2 regions of the Methylorubrum sp. POS3 genome follow, and region 1 is predicted to be linked to the other one. Evidence: predicted binding sites of a transcription regulator. Region 1 holds the regulator's gene; the other holds the start of a gene.

Region 1 (7,591 bases):
CTTCCAGGGTACGGCGGGCCCGGATGCCTTGATAGGGACCCTCGACAGCGCCGCCGGATCGCAGCCGGTGCGGCTCAAGCGTGTCCTGCGCTCGCGTGCGCATGAGGCCTGCCCCGGGGAGACGACAGGCTCGATCAACTGATACCCCTCCCACCTCGCTTCGCCCTCCGCCGGCATTGACGCCGGCGCCCCGTGGCGCGACTGAGTCCGTCAGGTCGCGTCGCGGAGGAAGCCTTGGCCGAGAGCAAGCGCAGCTATCGTATCGCCGTCATCCCCGGTGACGGCATCGGCAAGGAAGTCGTGCCGGAGGGCGTGCGCGTGCTGGAGCGGGTGGCCCAGCGCCACGGCTTTACCCTGCAGCAGGATTGGTTCGATTTCGCGAGCTGCGACTATTACGAGGCCCACGGGCGGATGATGCCCGAGGACTGGAAGGCGCAGATCGGCACGCACGATGCGATCTTCTTTGGCGCCGTCGGTATGCCGGATCGCGTGCCGGACCATATCTCGCTGTGGGGCTCGCTGATCCAATTCCGTCGCGAGTTCGACCAATACGTGAACCTGCGCCCTGTCCGCCTCATGCCGGGTGTAAAGAGCCCGCTGGCGGGCCGCGAGCCCGGCGACATCGACTTCTGGGTCGTTCGCGAGAACACCGAGGGCGAGTATTCGAATGCGGGGGGGCGTATGTTTCCCGGCACCGATCGTGAATTCGCCGTGCAGGAATCGGTCTTCACCCGCCACGGCACCGATCGTGTGCTGCGCTTCGCCTTCGAACTGGCCAAGAGCCGCCCGAAGAAACATCTGACCTCGGCGACGAAGTCCAACGGTATTTCGATCACGATGCCGTACTGGGACGAGCGGGTGCGGGCCGTGGCGGAAGCCTATCCCGGGATCCGTTGGGACCAGTACCACATCGATATTCTGACTGCGCATTTCGTGCTGAACCCGGACCGGTTCGACGTGGTGGTGGCCTCCAATCTGTTCGGTGACATCCTCTCGGATCTGGGCCCCGCCTGCACCGGGACCATCGGCATCGCACCGTCCGGCAACATCAATCCCGAGCGACGGTATCCGTCCGTGTTCGAGCCGGTTCATGGATCGGCTCCCGACATCGCGGGACAGGGCCTCGCCAATCCGATCGGGCAGATCTGGTCCGGCGCGATGATGCTGGAGCATCTCGGTGAGCGCGAGGCCGCGGCGGAGATCGTCGCGGCCATCGAGCGTGTGCTTCCGGAACAATCGCTGCGCACGCGCGACCTCGGTGGCACGGCCGACACGACGGCCTGCGGCCGGGCGGTTGAAGAGGCGATCGGCTAGGAGAGGGGATCATGCGGCCCGTCGTCATCACGGTGGCGATCACCGGTTCGGTCGCCCGCAAGGCCGATAACCCGACCGTCCCGATCACGCCGGCCGAGCAGATCGAATCGACTCAGGCCGCCTACGAAGCGGGCGCATCGCTCGCCCACATCCATGTGCGCGACGACGACGAGAGCCCCTCCCACGACCCCGACCGCTTCGCTCGGGTGCAGGAGGGGATACGCCGCCACTGCCCGGGGATGATCGTCCAGTTCTCGACGAGCGGTGCGGAGCCGGACGCCGACCTGCGCGGCGCTTGCCTCGATCATCATCCGGACATGGCCTCGCTCACGACGGGCTCGACCAATTTCGCGGGTGGCATCTACCAAAACCCTGCGTCGCTCTACACGGCGCTGGCCAACCGGATGCGCGCGAGCGGCGTTCGGCCCGAGATCGAGGTTTTCGATCTCTCGCATCTCCACAATGCCCGCCGCTTGATCGATGCGGGCCTCGCTGATGCGAGGGCGCACATTCAATTCGTGCTGGGGATTGCCGACGCCATGCCGGCTGATCCCGTGGCGCTGGACTTACTGCTCGCCGAGGCGCGGCGCTTGCTGCCGCAGGCAAGCTGGGGCGCCTTCGGCATCGGCCGCTTCCAGCGCGAAGCCATCGGTTGGGCGCTCGAGCGCGGCGCGACCGGCATTCGCACCGGACTGGAAGACAATATCCGCCTCTCGAAATCCGAACTTGCTGACGGCAACGCTTCGCTCGTCCGCTTGGCGGTCGAACTCTGTGCCGAACACGATGCGCGACCCGCTACGCCCGCGGAGGCGCGCGCTCTGTTGCATCTCGCCTGATCGCCGTCGCGCGAATGTGACGGCACGGCCATCGGAAGTCGGGTGCGTCCCGGCCATTACCCTACCAATCGGTAGGTTGAAGTGAGCCGCATGACCATCACATGCGCTCCCCCCGCTTCAGACGGGCCATTCGGTACGCCAGCGCGGTTGGTGCTTGGGGACGGTCATGGACCGGCCCTCGCGGTCGAGGATTTCACGGCGGGACCGGTGCATGACGGGCATGTCGGGGGCGGCGCGTCGCCGCCTGAATTGCGGTGCCCCTTCATCAGCGTCGGTGTCACGCCGTTTCTCGGCTTTTCGGTCCTCTACGATACACAACGCTCGGGTCTCGCGGTGCGACCCCGAGCGCCGATACCCGGCGGCCCGGTGACATTTCTCCCGCAATGACGAACATCAGCGTCGGCCTCCGGATTTGAGCGTGATGTTTGATCTTTAGCCAAACCCGTATTTCAGAAGAATAAGCATTGAGCGCAGTGACTATCGCAAGCTCTGCGTTTCCGGGCGAGTTATTGCCAAGGTTCCCCCGCCAAAAGCGCAAAAACTGAGCATTGACGGAACGCTTTCTACGCACTGGCCGTTGCGAGGCCGGTTTCCGCGCCGTGCGTGGCGTCGGGTAGAGGACAGGGACCACGATGAGCAAGTTCTTACGCAGCACGGCCACGGCGGCCATCCTCGTACTCGGTGCGGCGACCGCCTTGGCCCAGGGCGGCGGCGCTGGCGGTGGGGCTGGCGGCGGAGCCGGTGGTGGCGCGGGCGGTGGTGCTGGTGGCGGCGCAGGCGTCGGTGCTGGTGGTGCCGGCGGCGGGGCTGCCGGTGGCGGAGCCGGCGGCGCGGGCGGCGGAGCCGGTGGCGGCGCGATGCGCGGCGGTGAGGCCGGCGGCGCGGGCGGCGCCGGTGGTGCCGGCGGCGGGATGCGCGGTGGCGATTCTGGCGGTTCTAGCGGAGCCGGTGGCGCAATGCGGGGTGGTGAGCCCGGCGGTGCGGGCGGTGCGACCCGCAGCGGTGCGCCGGGCGAGAAGGGTGCACGCGGTGGTCAGAACGCCGGCGAACGCGGCGGCCAAGACGCGGCGGGTGAGCGTGGTGGCCGCGACGGTGCCGAGCGGGGCGGCAGGGACGGTGCCGAGCGCGGCGATCGCAACGGCCGCGATGGTGCCGAGCGTGGCGACCGCAACGGTCGCGATGGCGCCGAGCGCGGTGATCGCAATGGTGCCGAGCGGGGTGATCGCGGTGGCCGTGACGGCGCCGAGCGCGGTGACCGCGGTGGACGCGGCAACGTCTCCGAGGCTCGTGGCGCGACGCGGAGCTTGAATACGACGCAGCGCACCGAGTTCCGCCAGTCGATCACCAGCACCAACGTCCGGTCGGTCAGCAACGTCAATTTCTCGCTGAACGTGGGCACGGCGATTCCGCGGTCGGTCTCGCTGCACCCGCTCCCGCCGACGATCCTGACGCTGGTCCCGGCTTATCGCGGATTCCAGTTCATTCTCGTGCGGGACGACATCGTCATCATCGACCCGGACACCTACGAGATCGTCGACGTCATCCCGGGCTGATCCGACTTCAATAGCCGATCAGGGCGGCGGGGCTTCGGCTCCGCCGCCTTTTTTTATGCCGTCCACGCAGCGCATCGACAGCATCACACGGCCAAGCCGGCACTTGCAGAACAGGATAGGAACGTCTAGCCTGTTCGCGATTTGTTTTCCACGATCCGGCGGCGGCTATGCCGCACGCGACAGCAGGTGCCGCATGCTGACCCGCAAGCAACTCGAACTCCTTCAATTCATCCAGTCACGGATGCAGGAGAGCGGCGTACCTCCGTCGTTCGACGAGATGAAGGATGCTCTCGACCTGAAGTCGAAATCGGGCATCCACCGGCTCATCATGGCGCTCGAGGAGCGGGGCTTCCTGCGTCGGCTGCCGAATCGAGCGCGTGCCCTCGAAATTCTGCGGATGCCGGAGGCACCCGCCGCCAAGCCAGCTGTTCCGACAGCCGAGCTGCGCCGCTTCACGCCGAGTGTGGTCGAGGGCGGACTTGCCGGTAAGCCGGTCGCGCCGAAGGCTCCTCTGCTGCAAGCGCAGGACGGCGAGGGCCGACCGGTCATCGTGCCGGTGATGGGCCGCATCGCCGCCGGTACGCCGATCTCGGCGATCGAAAGCCAGAGTCACACGATTGCGATGTCGCCCGATTTTTTGGCCGGTGGTGAGCATTACGCCCTCGAAGTCCGCGGTGACTCGATGATCGAGGCCGGTATCCTCGACGGCGACTTGGTGGTGATCCACAAGCAGGAAACCGCCAATAACGGCGATATCATCGTGGCCCTGATCGACGACGAGGAGGCGACGCTGAAACGCCTGCGCCGTCGCGGCTCCTCGATTGCGCTCGAGGCGGCAAACCCTGCCTACGAAACCCGGGTTCTCGGACCGGACCGGGTCCGCATCCAAGGCAAGCTCGTCAGTCTCGTGCGCCGTTACTGAAGCGAGTCCATCTCCGTAACGCCGGGATCTACGGCTGATCCTGTCTCTGGTGAGGCTGGATTGGTCGCTGGCGCCACAGCGACCGGTCGAGCTTGCCAAGGCTGTGGCGTCTGACTGCTACGGGCCGTGACAATCTCGGGATGGGGTGCCCCAAGCCGGATCGCTGTCGCTCCGTGTGTTTCAAGATAATTTTTGTCGATTCTCAGGGGTGCGCGACAGTTCGGTGGCGGCCTCAATCGGCTGATGAGGATATCGGCACGGGCGCAATCTTCTTCAAAGGCGCGTTTGTCGAGCACCAGCGCGACCGTCCGTCCATCGAAGGTGGTCATCGTGCAGCCGAGTCTGTCACAACGAGGTTCGGGGCCTCCGTTGAGAGAGGCGGCCGAGCGAGCATCACCGTCGGCTTTCAACCATTGTTCGAGCACGAAGGTCGGCGGACGCCCGAGTACAGCAAGGCGTCCATCCGTCCCTCGGATCGCCGCTCCGGCGCCGTCGCGATCGATGTAGAGGTCGAAGCGCGCCGGTGTTGCAGCGGCGGCAAGGCCGATTGCTGCGGGCAAGATAGCGAGCCCGCGCAGACGTGAAACCGGCAAGGTCGCGAGCAGCAGGGCTAGCGCCAGCAGCACCAACGCGCCAGCGCCAAACGCCGGGAGTACGACCGTCGATTGGCCGAAGCCCGTGATCCATTCCGAGATGTCGAGCATCCCGCGAACGGCGAGGCCCATGACCCACCAGACCGGCCGGTCGAGGGCAAAGGGATAGGCGATCATCCCCAGGACCGCGGCGGGCATCACCGCGAGCGAGACGAGCGGAAGCGTCAGCGCATTGCCAATGAGGCCGAAGGGCTGGATGGTCTGGAAATGGTAGGTCGCGAAAGGCGCTGTCGCAAACTGAGCAACCAACGTCGTCGCGAGCGTGCCGACGCCGACAGCCAGACATCGTGAGATGATACGCAACAGCGCTGAATCGCGCTCCCGTCGAAACGACGCTCCATCGAGGAGGGGCGCACAGGCGATCAGTCCGGCCACGGCCGCAAACGACATCTGGAAGCTCGGACCAAGCAGCGCTTCAGGTTCACGGGCGAGGGCGAGGATCGCGGCGAGGGCAAGATTGCGCATGCTGAGCGCCGGCCGGTCGACCAGAACCGCGCCCAACATGACCAAGGTCATGATGAGAGCACGCTCGGCGGCGACGTCCCAGCCGGAGAAAGCGCAATAGGCGGTCACGCCGACCATCGCGGTGCCGGCCGCTATCTTCTTGATGGGGAAGGCAAGGGCAAGGATCGGTACCAGGGCGAGGCCGGCCCGGACCAACCAGAACACCACGCCGGCCGCGAGCACCATGTGCAATCCGGAAATGGAAACGACGTGATAGATACCGGCCGCCCGTAATACGCGGTTGGTCTCCTCCGTAATTAGGCCGCGCTTGCCCGTCACGAGCGCCGCCGCGACCGCGCCGGCCTGACCACCGATCGCGTCCGCGATGCGCCGAGTCAGGTGATTGCGGGCCTCGTCGATCGAGGCCGCCATTTTGAGCGCGAACGGAAGGGGGATCGTTCGCGGTGCGATCTCCACCTTGCCGCTGAGCGAGCCGACCGCACCGATGCCCCGAAAATATGCATCACGGGCAAAGTCGTAGCCACCCGGCCGGGCCGCTTCCGGGGGCGGGAGCAAGCGCGCTGTGGCGCGGATCGTATCGCCCGGCCGCACGGACTGCCCGGCCTTGTATGAAACGCGGACCCGGCGTGGCTGAGCCGCCGCGGTGAGGTCGCCGAAGCTCTCGACACGGACGATCAACCGGGCGCCGCCCTCGCGTTCCTCCAGCCCCTCGACCACGCCGACGAGTGGCGCAATCATGGTGCGGGCGAGGATCGGCCCGGCGACGGAGTTCACGCGCCAGACGCAAGCGGCGAAGCCGAGAAAGGCCGTGCCCAGTCCCAAGACAAGCGCGAGCCAGGCTGGCCGGGCCTGCAGGAGCGGAGTCAGCCCAAGGCAAAAGCCGGCCGCAACGAGCGGAGCGGCGAGCGTGGGTGTCCCGTCGGTGCCCGTGAAGTAGACGAGGATCCCGATCCCGAAGGCGACGGCAAGCCAGGGGAACAACCGCCTCTGTTCGCCTTCGCGGTCCAGTCCCAGCCGAAACTCACCGGCGGCGAGCGCCAAGAGACGGGAGGGCGTTGGGACGCGGTCGGCGAAGAGGGCGGGACGCGTCACCCGCAGCGCCCTTCCGCCGTTTCTCGCCATCCGGCCGAACTCCGCTCCCTGCGCCGTGCCGACCCGGAAAGCGCCGGTGACGAATTCTTAACGCATCCGCATCCTCGTGCTACACGCCCGCCATGGAGCGGCGACCGCCGCCCTCCCGAAATTTCAGGTTTTCAAGAACATCGATGTCGGCACCCGTCGTCACGCGCTTTGCGCCCTCGCCCACGGGCTACCTCCATATCGGCGGCGCGCGCACGGCCCTGTTCAATTGGCTCTATGCCCGCCGCTTCGGCGGACGGATGCTGCTGCGAATCGAGGACACCGATCGCGAGCGCTCGACGCAGGGCGCCATCGACGCGATTCTCGACGGCATGCGCTGGCTCGGCCTCGATTGGGACGGCGAGGTGATCTACCAATTCGCCCGCGCCGAGCGGCATCGCGCGGTTGCCGAGAGCCTGCTGGCGTCCGGCCATGCCTATCATTGCTACGCCACCGCCGAAGAGCTGACGCAGATGCGCGAGACGGCGCGCGCCGAGGGCCGGGCGCCGCGTTATGACGGCCGCTGGCGCGACCGCGATCCGTCCGAGGCGCCGGCCGGCGTGAAGCCGGTGATCCGCCTGCGCGCCCCGCTCGAGGGCGAGACCGTGGTGGATGACGGGGTGCAGGGCCGCGTCACCTGGGCCAATCGCGATCTCGACGACCTCGTACTGCTTCGTTCCGATGGAACCCCGACCTACATGCTCGCCGTCGTGGTGGACGACCACGACA
Region 2 (7,591 bases), 220 kb from region 1:
TCTTCGCGGGTCGGCACCTTCTCGAGATGCAGCTCGACGCCGAGATCGCCCTTGGCGCCCATCTCCACCGCCGAACAGGTCAGCCCGGCCGCGCCCATATCCTGAATCGCGATGACGGCGCCGGAGGCCATCAGCTCCAGACAGGCCTCGAGCAAGAGCTTCTCGGCAAAGGGATCGCCGACCTGCACGGTCGGGCGCTTCGACTCGCTCTCCTCGTCGAACTCGGCGGACGCCATGGTGGCGCCGTGGATGCCGTCGCGTCCGGTCTTGGAGCCCAGATAGACGATCGGATTCCCGACGCCGGTCGCCGCCGCGTAGAAGATGGAATCGGCCCGCGCCAGGCCGACCGCCATGGCATTGACCAGGATGTTGCCGTCGTAGCGCCGGTGGAAGCCGACAAGGCCCCCCACCGTCGGCACGCCGAAGGAATTGCCGTAGCCGCCGACGCCCGCGACGACGCCCGAGACGAGGTGGCGGGTGCGCGGATGGTCGGGCGAGCCGAAGCGGAGCGCGTTCAGGGCGGCGATGGGGCGGGCCCCCATGGTGAACACGTCGCGCAGGATGCCTCCGACGCCGGTCGCTGCGCCCTGATACGGCTCGATGAAGCTCGGGTGGTTGTGGCTCTCCATCTTGAAGACGCAGGCTAGACCGTCGCCGATATCGATGACGCCGGCATTCTCGCCGGGGCCCTGGATCACCCACGGCGCCGAGGTCGGCAGCCCGCGCAGATGTTTTCGCGACGACTTGTAGGAGCAGTGCTCGTTCCACATCGCCGAGACGATGCCGAGCTCGGTCAGGGTCGGCTCACGACCGACGAGCGCGCGGAAGCGCTCGTACTCGTCGGGCGTCAGACCGTGCTGGCGCACGAGCTCGGGGGTTATCGGAACATCGTTGCGAAACATTCGCAGCCCTTGCTCAAAATCCTCGCCGCGCGAGCGTCCAAACGACGGCGCCGCTGCCCCGCCAGACCCGCGGCCGATCCCCGCAAGGACCGGCGCGACGCGGGCTTCGCTCTAGAGCGGAACGGGGGCGGCTGCAAACACGGAACGGCATCGCAACATGATCGCGCGCGATACGGTCTCGGCTTTTCCTCACAATTCCTTAACCGGTTCCAGGATGGCAAGCCCCTAGGTCTTCGTGGCCGGGGCCGCGATCCGGGCAACCGCCGCGTGGACCGGCTCGGGTCCGGCCACGAAGGCCGCGTAATCGAAGGCACCCGGCTTCCGGCTCGACATCAGGAGCTGGAAATGCATGCGGAACAGGTTCCAGCGCCGCCGCGCGACGATGGCCGGCTCGATCAGATCCTCGATGGACACCCGCAGCACCGCGAACCGCCCCGGCGGCGGCGCGGGCAGCCCCGAGGCACTCACGGGATCGCGCAGGTGAATCGACAGCCAATCCCAACTGGCGCGCACGTCGAGCCAGCCGATGCGGGTCTCGCCGCCGATCCGGGCGAGGGCATTCCGCGTCCGCTCGGCCCGGGGATCGAGGGTGATCCAGGGAATCACGCTGCCGATCGTCACGAGAGTCACCGGCGTGCCCCGCGATCCGAAATCGGGATCCTGGGCAAGGATGCGGTCGAGGACTTCGAGGGCGAGGAAGCTCGAGGAGGAATGGCCGATCACGACGATCTCGGAGGCGACCCCTTCGGCGGCGCGGATACGCTCGGCCCAGGGAGCCAGACGTTCGCGCATCGCCGGCTCACGGCCGGACGCATGGTCGTGGGTGAAGGCGGTGTCGTCGACGAGATGGGCGACGTAGAGCGGTTTTCCCCGCGTCACCCGCATCACGAGGCTGAGGATCGCGTAGGCGAGAGGCGGTACGACGGCTGCGGCGGCGAGGCCCGGCCAGCCCGCGGGCGATACGATCGCGACGAGTCCGGCGGCGAGCGCGAGGCTCAGCACGACGAGGACCAGGTAGATGAGGTGGATGCCGAGGATGACGCGATGGAAGCGCCGCGCCTCGCGCCGGAATGCCCTGAGATAGCCGCTGCGCCACAAGCGCCACCAGAGGGCAGGCACCTCGGCGAGGCGGCGCAGGTTCGAGCGGGGGAAGCGGGCACGCACGATATCGTCCCAGCGCAGCAGGCTGTAGCGCAGGCGGGTGACCGCGCCATCGACATCGCTCGTCACGTCCCAATCGAGACTGATCTCGTCGCCGGAGCGCACCGGTTCGCCGACCGTGATGCCGATCCCCCGCCGCTCCGCCGTGATGCGGCTCTCCCGGCGGAACAGGCCCCAATACGTCTCCGGCGGGCGCGGGTCGAAGCCCGGCAGGTAGAAGACCTGCCGCACCGGCTCGGAAGGGTCGGGGCGGGAAATGGCGTGCGGCCCTTGTTGCGACGTGCGGCCAGCGGCCGTTTCCGTTGCCTACACGATGGCGCACGGGGCGCGCGAGGGCAAAAGGGCAACGGCCCAGGCTTCCACATCACCGCCGCCATCCTGTGGCGCTGATCAGCGCCCCAGGCTGACGGCGTCCGGTGACCGCTCGCTGCGTCAGCCCGCCTCCAGCCATTCCTGCAACCGGGTCCAGCGGCGGCGCACGGTATGATCCTGCACCGCCATCCGGATGGCCCGGGGCTGGCCGATCAGGACCACGACGCGACGTCCCCGGGTCAGCCCCGTGTAGAGGAGGTTGCGTGCCAGCATGGTGCGGTGCTGCGTCACCACCGGAATCACCACGGCCGGGTATTCCGAGCCCTGCGCCTTGTGGATCGTGGTGGCGAAGGCCGGCACGAGCGTGTCGAGTTCGGCGAAGGGATAGACGACCGCGCGCCCGTCGAAATCGACGCTGAGCGCCTCCTCCGCCATATCGATCGCGGCGATCGTGCCGAGATCGCCGTTGAACACGTCGCGATCGTAGTCGTTGCGGGTCTCCATCACCCGGTCTCCGGGGGCGAAGCGCCAACCGAAGCGCTCGACCAGCGTGGGCGGATTGGGGTTCAGGACCGCCTGGAGCCGGTGGTTCAGGTTGCGGCTGCCGAGGGATCCACGGATCATCGGCGTCAGAACCTGGATGTCCCGGGTCGGATCGAGGCCGAAGCGACGGGGGATGCGCCGGGTGACCGCCTCGATCAGGGTCTCGACGCCGGCATCCGGATCGTCGATCTCGATGATGTGGAAGTCGCTCGGCTCGCCCCGCGGCGGGGTCTCGGGCACACATCCGCTGTTGACCCGATGGGCGCTCGTCACGATCCGGCTCTGCGCCGCCTGGCGGAAGATCTCGGTGAGCCGGGCCACGGGGACGCGCCCGGAGGCGATCACGTCGGCCAGGACCTGTCCCGGACCGACCGAGGGAAGCTGATCGACATCGCCGACGAGGATCAGCGCCGCGCGCTCGGGTATCGCCTTGAGCAGAGCGTGCATCAACGGCACGTCGACCATGGACATCTCGTCGATGACGACGAGATCGGCGTCGAGGGGATTGGTCTCGTCGCGCTGGAAGCCGCCGTTGCGCGGGTCGATCTCAAGAAGGCGGTGGATCGTGCGCGCTTCGAGCCCCGTCTGCTCGGCCATGCGCTTGGCGGCGCGGCCGGTCGGGGCGGCGAGCAGCACGCGGACGCCCTTGGCCGTGAGGATGCGCAGGATCGCGTCGAGGGTGCTGGTCTTGCCGACGCCCGGCCCGCCGGTCAGCACGCAGAGTTTTGCGGACAGCGCGAGATCCACGGCTTCGGCCTGGGACGCGGAGAGCGCCTTGCCGGTCCTCGCCTCGACCCAGGGGCGGGCACGTCCGGGAAAATCGATCGGGGGCCAGGACGGCGTGCCTCCGGCACGGTCGAGGAGGCGGGCAGCGATGGCACGCTCGGCCCCGTGCAGGCCCTTCAGGAACAGGCAGGGCTCGCCCCGGAGCGTATCGGCGACGACATCCCGGCCCTCGCGCAGCGCCAGGGCGGCGGCGCAGCGCACCAGTTCGGGTGCGACGTCGAGCAGATCGGCGGCCGAGCGCACGAGGGCATCGACGGGGAGGCCGCAATGGCCCTCGTCCATCGCTTTCTGGAGCGCGTAGGCGACACCGGCAGCGAGGCGCCGCGGCGCCTCGCGGGCGAGCCCGAGCCGGAGCGCGATCGCATCGGCCGTGCGAAAACCGATGCCCCGGATGTCGCGGGCCAAGCGGTATGGGTCCTCGGCCATGACCTTCAGGGATTCATGGCCGTAGGTGCGGAAGATGCGGGTCGCCCGCGCGGTGCCCACGCCGTGGGCGTGCAGGAAGATCATGATCTCCCGCACGGCCTTCTGCTCGGCCCAGCCCTTCACGATGCGGGCGGCGCGGGTCTTGCCGATGCCCTCGACCTCGGTAAGGCGGCCGGGCGCGGCCTCGATGATCTCGAAGACGGCCTCGCCGAAGGCCGCGACGATGCGCTTGGCCATGAGCGGGCCGATGCCGCGCATCTGGCCCGAGGCGAGGTAGCGCTCGATTCCCTCGATCCCGGTCGGCGCCGTGACCTGAAGCGTCTCGGCCCGAAACTGGAGCCCGTGCTCACGATCGTTTGTCCAGCGGCCGGAGGCGGTCATCCACTCGCCGGCGGCGATGGCGGGCGCGTGCCCCACCACTGGAACGAGATCGCGCTTACCCCGGGCATGGACCTTGAGGACGCAGAATCCGGTCTCCGCGCTGTGGAAGGTCACCCGCTCGACCGAACCCGCCAGCACATCCATGCGTCACCGAATCCAGGTTTCGAAAGGACAAGTCCTTTCGCGGGTCCAGGGCGGAGCCCTGATCTAGGAGGGAAACCGGGGCTCTGTCCCAAAGCCCCGCCAAAGGGCTTGCCCTTTGGGAACCCGTTACGCGGCCCGTCCGCGCCCTGCCTTCTTGGCCGGCGGCCAGCCCAATGCCCGCAGGCGGGCCTTGGCGTAGTCGCGCACCTCCTCGCGGGTGCCGTGGGGCATGGCGTTGAGGATGCCCTGGCTGCGCTCGTCGAGCATGAGATCGGTGACGGCGTTGATCGATTCCGCCTCGTCGATCAGTCGCTTCAGGTCGGCTTCCTGCTCGGTCACCTCGTCGAAGGCGGGCGGGGCGTCGTAATCCTCGTCCACCGCGCGGATCGGCACGCCGTGGTTCTGGCGGAACTCGTCGGCCTCCTCCTCGGAATAGACGAGCCCGTGCAACTCGATCAGCTTGAGGATCACCCGGTCCTTCGCCCGCTTCTCGGCCATGGCGTAGACGTAAGCCGCCTGCCGGCCCGAGACGCGGTAATTCACGTTCACCAGCGCCTCGCCGATCGACCACTCGACCCGCTCCTCCCCGGCCTTCTCGCCGGGCATGTGGCCGGTGACGAGAATCACCGCCTCGTCGCGCTCCGAGCGGATCAGCGTCGGCGGGTCGAAGCGGATGCGGGTGTGAGCGGCGATGCGCTCCAGCGTCTTGTGATAGATCACGGCGGTGCCCTGCACGCGCCAGACATTGCCCGCGAAGGGCTCGCCGTAGCGCACGAGGATATCGGCAATCTGCTTGTCGGCGGTTCTCATGGTGCGTCCCGATCTGGGGGCGGAGCCCGTGAGCGAAAGGTGCTGCGGCCGCGCTTGTTCGTGTTTTGTTCCGTTGAAGATTTATATGTGGATAAGTGTGGACGACGCAATGCATCCGCCTGCGGCGGCCGGTCGCTGTCGCCTGTGGATAAGCCTGTTGAAGAAGGCCGGACTCGTCCCATCCGCCCCCCTCATCCTGAGGTGCTGCGAAGCAGCCTCGAAGAAGGACTCCAGGGATCGCGCGACTTCTGGAACCCTCCTTCGAGGCTCCGCTTCGATCCGCACCTCAGGATGAGGGGATTTGTTTGGATGAACCTCAGCCGGGTCCCGCCCCGCGACCCGCGGCGTCGCTCAGAAACTCGCGGATCGCGTCGGTGAAGCGCTCGCCATAGGCCTCGCGCTTGCGCTCGCCGACTCCGTGGATCGAGCGGAGCGCCCAGAGATCCACCGGCTTGCCGCGGGCCATCTCGATCAGGGTGCGATCGGGAAACACCATGAAGGCCGCGATGCCTTCCGCCCGGGCGATGGTGGCGCGCAGCCCTCGCAGGTGCTGGAACAGCGCCTCGTCGGCCTCGTTAAGGCCATCGGCGCCGTCCTCGGTGCGGGTGGTGCGGCGGCTGCGCGGCTCGGCCTTCTTCGGTTCAGGATCCGGGCGCACCTGCACGGTCTCGCGGCCGAACAGGATCGCCTCGCCCTTCTCGGTCATGACGAGGCCGCCATAGCCGTCGGTGTTCTCGGCCACCGCGCCGGCCGCGAAGAGCTGGCGCAGCAGCGCGCGCCAAGCGGCCACCGGCTTGTCCGCGCCGACCCCGAAGGTCTTGAGGGCGGCGTGGCCGTTGCGGCGGATCTGCTCGCTCTCCTTCCCATGCACCACGTCGCAGACATAGGCCGCACCGAAACGCTGGCCGGTGCGCACGATCGCCGAGAGCAGCTTCTGCGCGCTCACCGTGCCGTCGATCAAAGAGACACCGCCGCGGCAGAGATCGCAGCGTCCACAGGGCTGGCTCGCCTCGCCGAAATAGCCGAGCAGCGATTGCCGGCGGCAGGCCGCACCCTCGCAGAGCGCGATCATCGCCTCGAGCTTGCGTCGCTCGACCCGGCGGCGCTCGTCCGGAATCTCCTTCTCGTCGATCTGGCGACGGCGGAGCGCCATGTCGTCGAGACCGTAGAGGGTGAGCGTGTCGGACGGCAGGCCGTCGCGGCCGGCGCGGCCGATCTCCTGATAATAGCCCTCGATATTGGTCGGCATGTCGGCGTGGCAGACGTAGCGCACGTCCGGTTTGTTGATGCCCATGCCGAAGGCGATCGTGGCGGTCATCACCACTCCGTCCTCTTGCAGGAACGTGTCCTGGTTCTTCGCCCGCGTGCCCTGATCGAGACCGGCATGATAGGGCAGGGCGTTGAAGCCGTCGGCCTTCAAGGTATCGGCCAGCTGCTCCACGCGCTTGCGCGAGGAGCAGTAGATGATCCCGCTCTCCGAGCGGCGGTTCTTCAGGAAGCGTTCGAGCTGCCGCGTCGGGTTGTCCTTGGGCTGAAAGGTCAGCCGGATGTTCGGCCGGTCGAAGGAATGGACGAAGGTCTTGGGTGGGCGGCCCGCGGGAAAGAGCCGCTCGGCGATCTCGGCCCGGGTCGCCGCATCCGCCGTGGCGGTCAGCGCCAGGGTCTGCACGTTGCCGAGCGCCTCGCGGGCGCGGGCGATCTCGCGATATTCGGGCCGGAAGTCGTGTCCCCATTGCGAAACGCAATGGGCCTCGTCGACCGCAAGCCGGCACACACCCGCGCTCTGCAGCGCCTCCATGCAGCCATCCATCAGGAGGCGCTCGGGGGACACGAACAGCAGGCGCAGATCGCGCGCGCGGATCTTCCGCCACGTCTCGCGGGAGGTCGTCTCGGCCACGGTGGAATTGAGGGTCGCCGCCTCGATGCCGAAGGCGTGCATCTGCTGCACTTGATCGTGCATCAGCGCGATCAGCGGCGAGACCACCACGGTCAGCCCGTCATCGACGAGAGCCGGCAACTGGTAGGTCATCGACTTGCCGGAGCCCGTCGGCATCACCGCGAAGACGTCGTCGCCGTCGAGCACGGCCCCGATCACCTCGTCCTGCCCGGGCCGGAAATCGTCGTAA

The links. The regulator LexA, encoded in region 1, represses DNA repair genes until DNA is damaged. The targets are predictions, from matches to a motif close to TGTTCNNNNTGTGTTCNG.
Region 2: a site for LexA is predicted at 5,521-5,538, ahead of OWC43_RS19545 (trna delta -isopentenylpyrophosphate transferase). Genes of this name have one in related genera too.

Annotation. Positions count from the first base shown of each region.
Region 1 is NZ_JAPRBT010000001.1:4,005,481-4,013,071, reverse strand. Features, by position in the region: gene OWC43_RS18465 (hypothetical protein) at 1-142, shown strand, start outside; gene OWC43_RS18460 (tartrate dehydrogenase) at 235-1,314, shown strand; gene OWC43_RS18455 (3-keto-5-aminohexanoate cleavage protein) at 1,326-2,150, shown strand; gene OWC43_RS18450 (hypothetical protein) at 2,832-3,458, shown strand; gene OWC43_RS18445 (DUF1236 domain-containing protein) at 3,455-3,703, shown strand; gene lexA (transcriptional repressor LexA) at 3,897-4,625, shown strand; gene OWC43_RS18435 (ComEC/Rec2 family competence protein) at 4,619-6,865, opposite strand; gene gltX (glutamate--tRNA ligase) at 7,009-7,591, shown strand, end outside.
Region 2 is NZ_JAPRBT010000001.1:4,223,149-4,230,739, reverse strand. Features, by position in the region: gene purL (phosphoribosylformylglycinamidine synthase subunit PurL) at 1-902, opposite strand, end outside; gene OWC43_RS19555 (hydrolase) at 1,128-2,294, opposite strand; gene OWC43_RS19550 (ATP-dependent RecD-like DNA helicase) at 2,496-4,655, opposite strand; gene OWC43_RS19545 (trna delta -isopentenylpyrophosphate transferase) at 4,782-5,465, opposite strand; gene recQ (DNA helicase RecQ) at 5,782-7,591, opposite strand, start outside.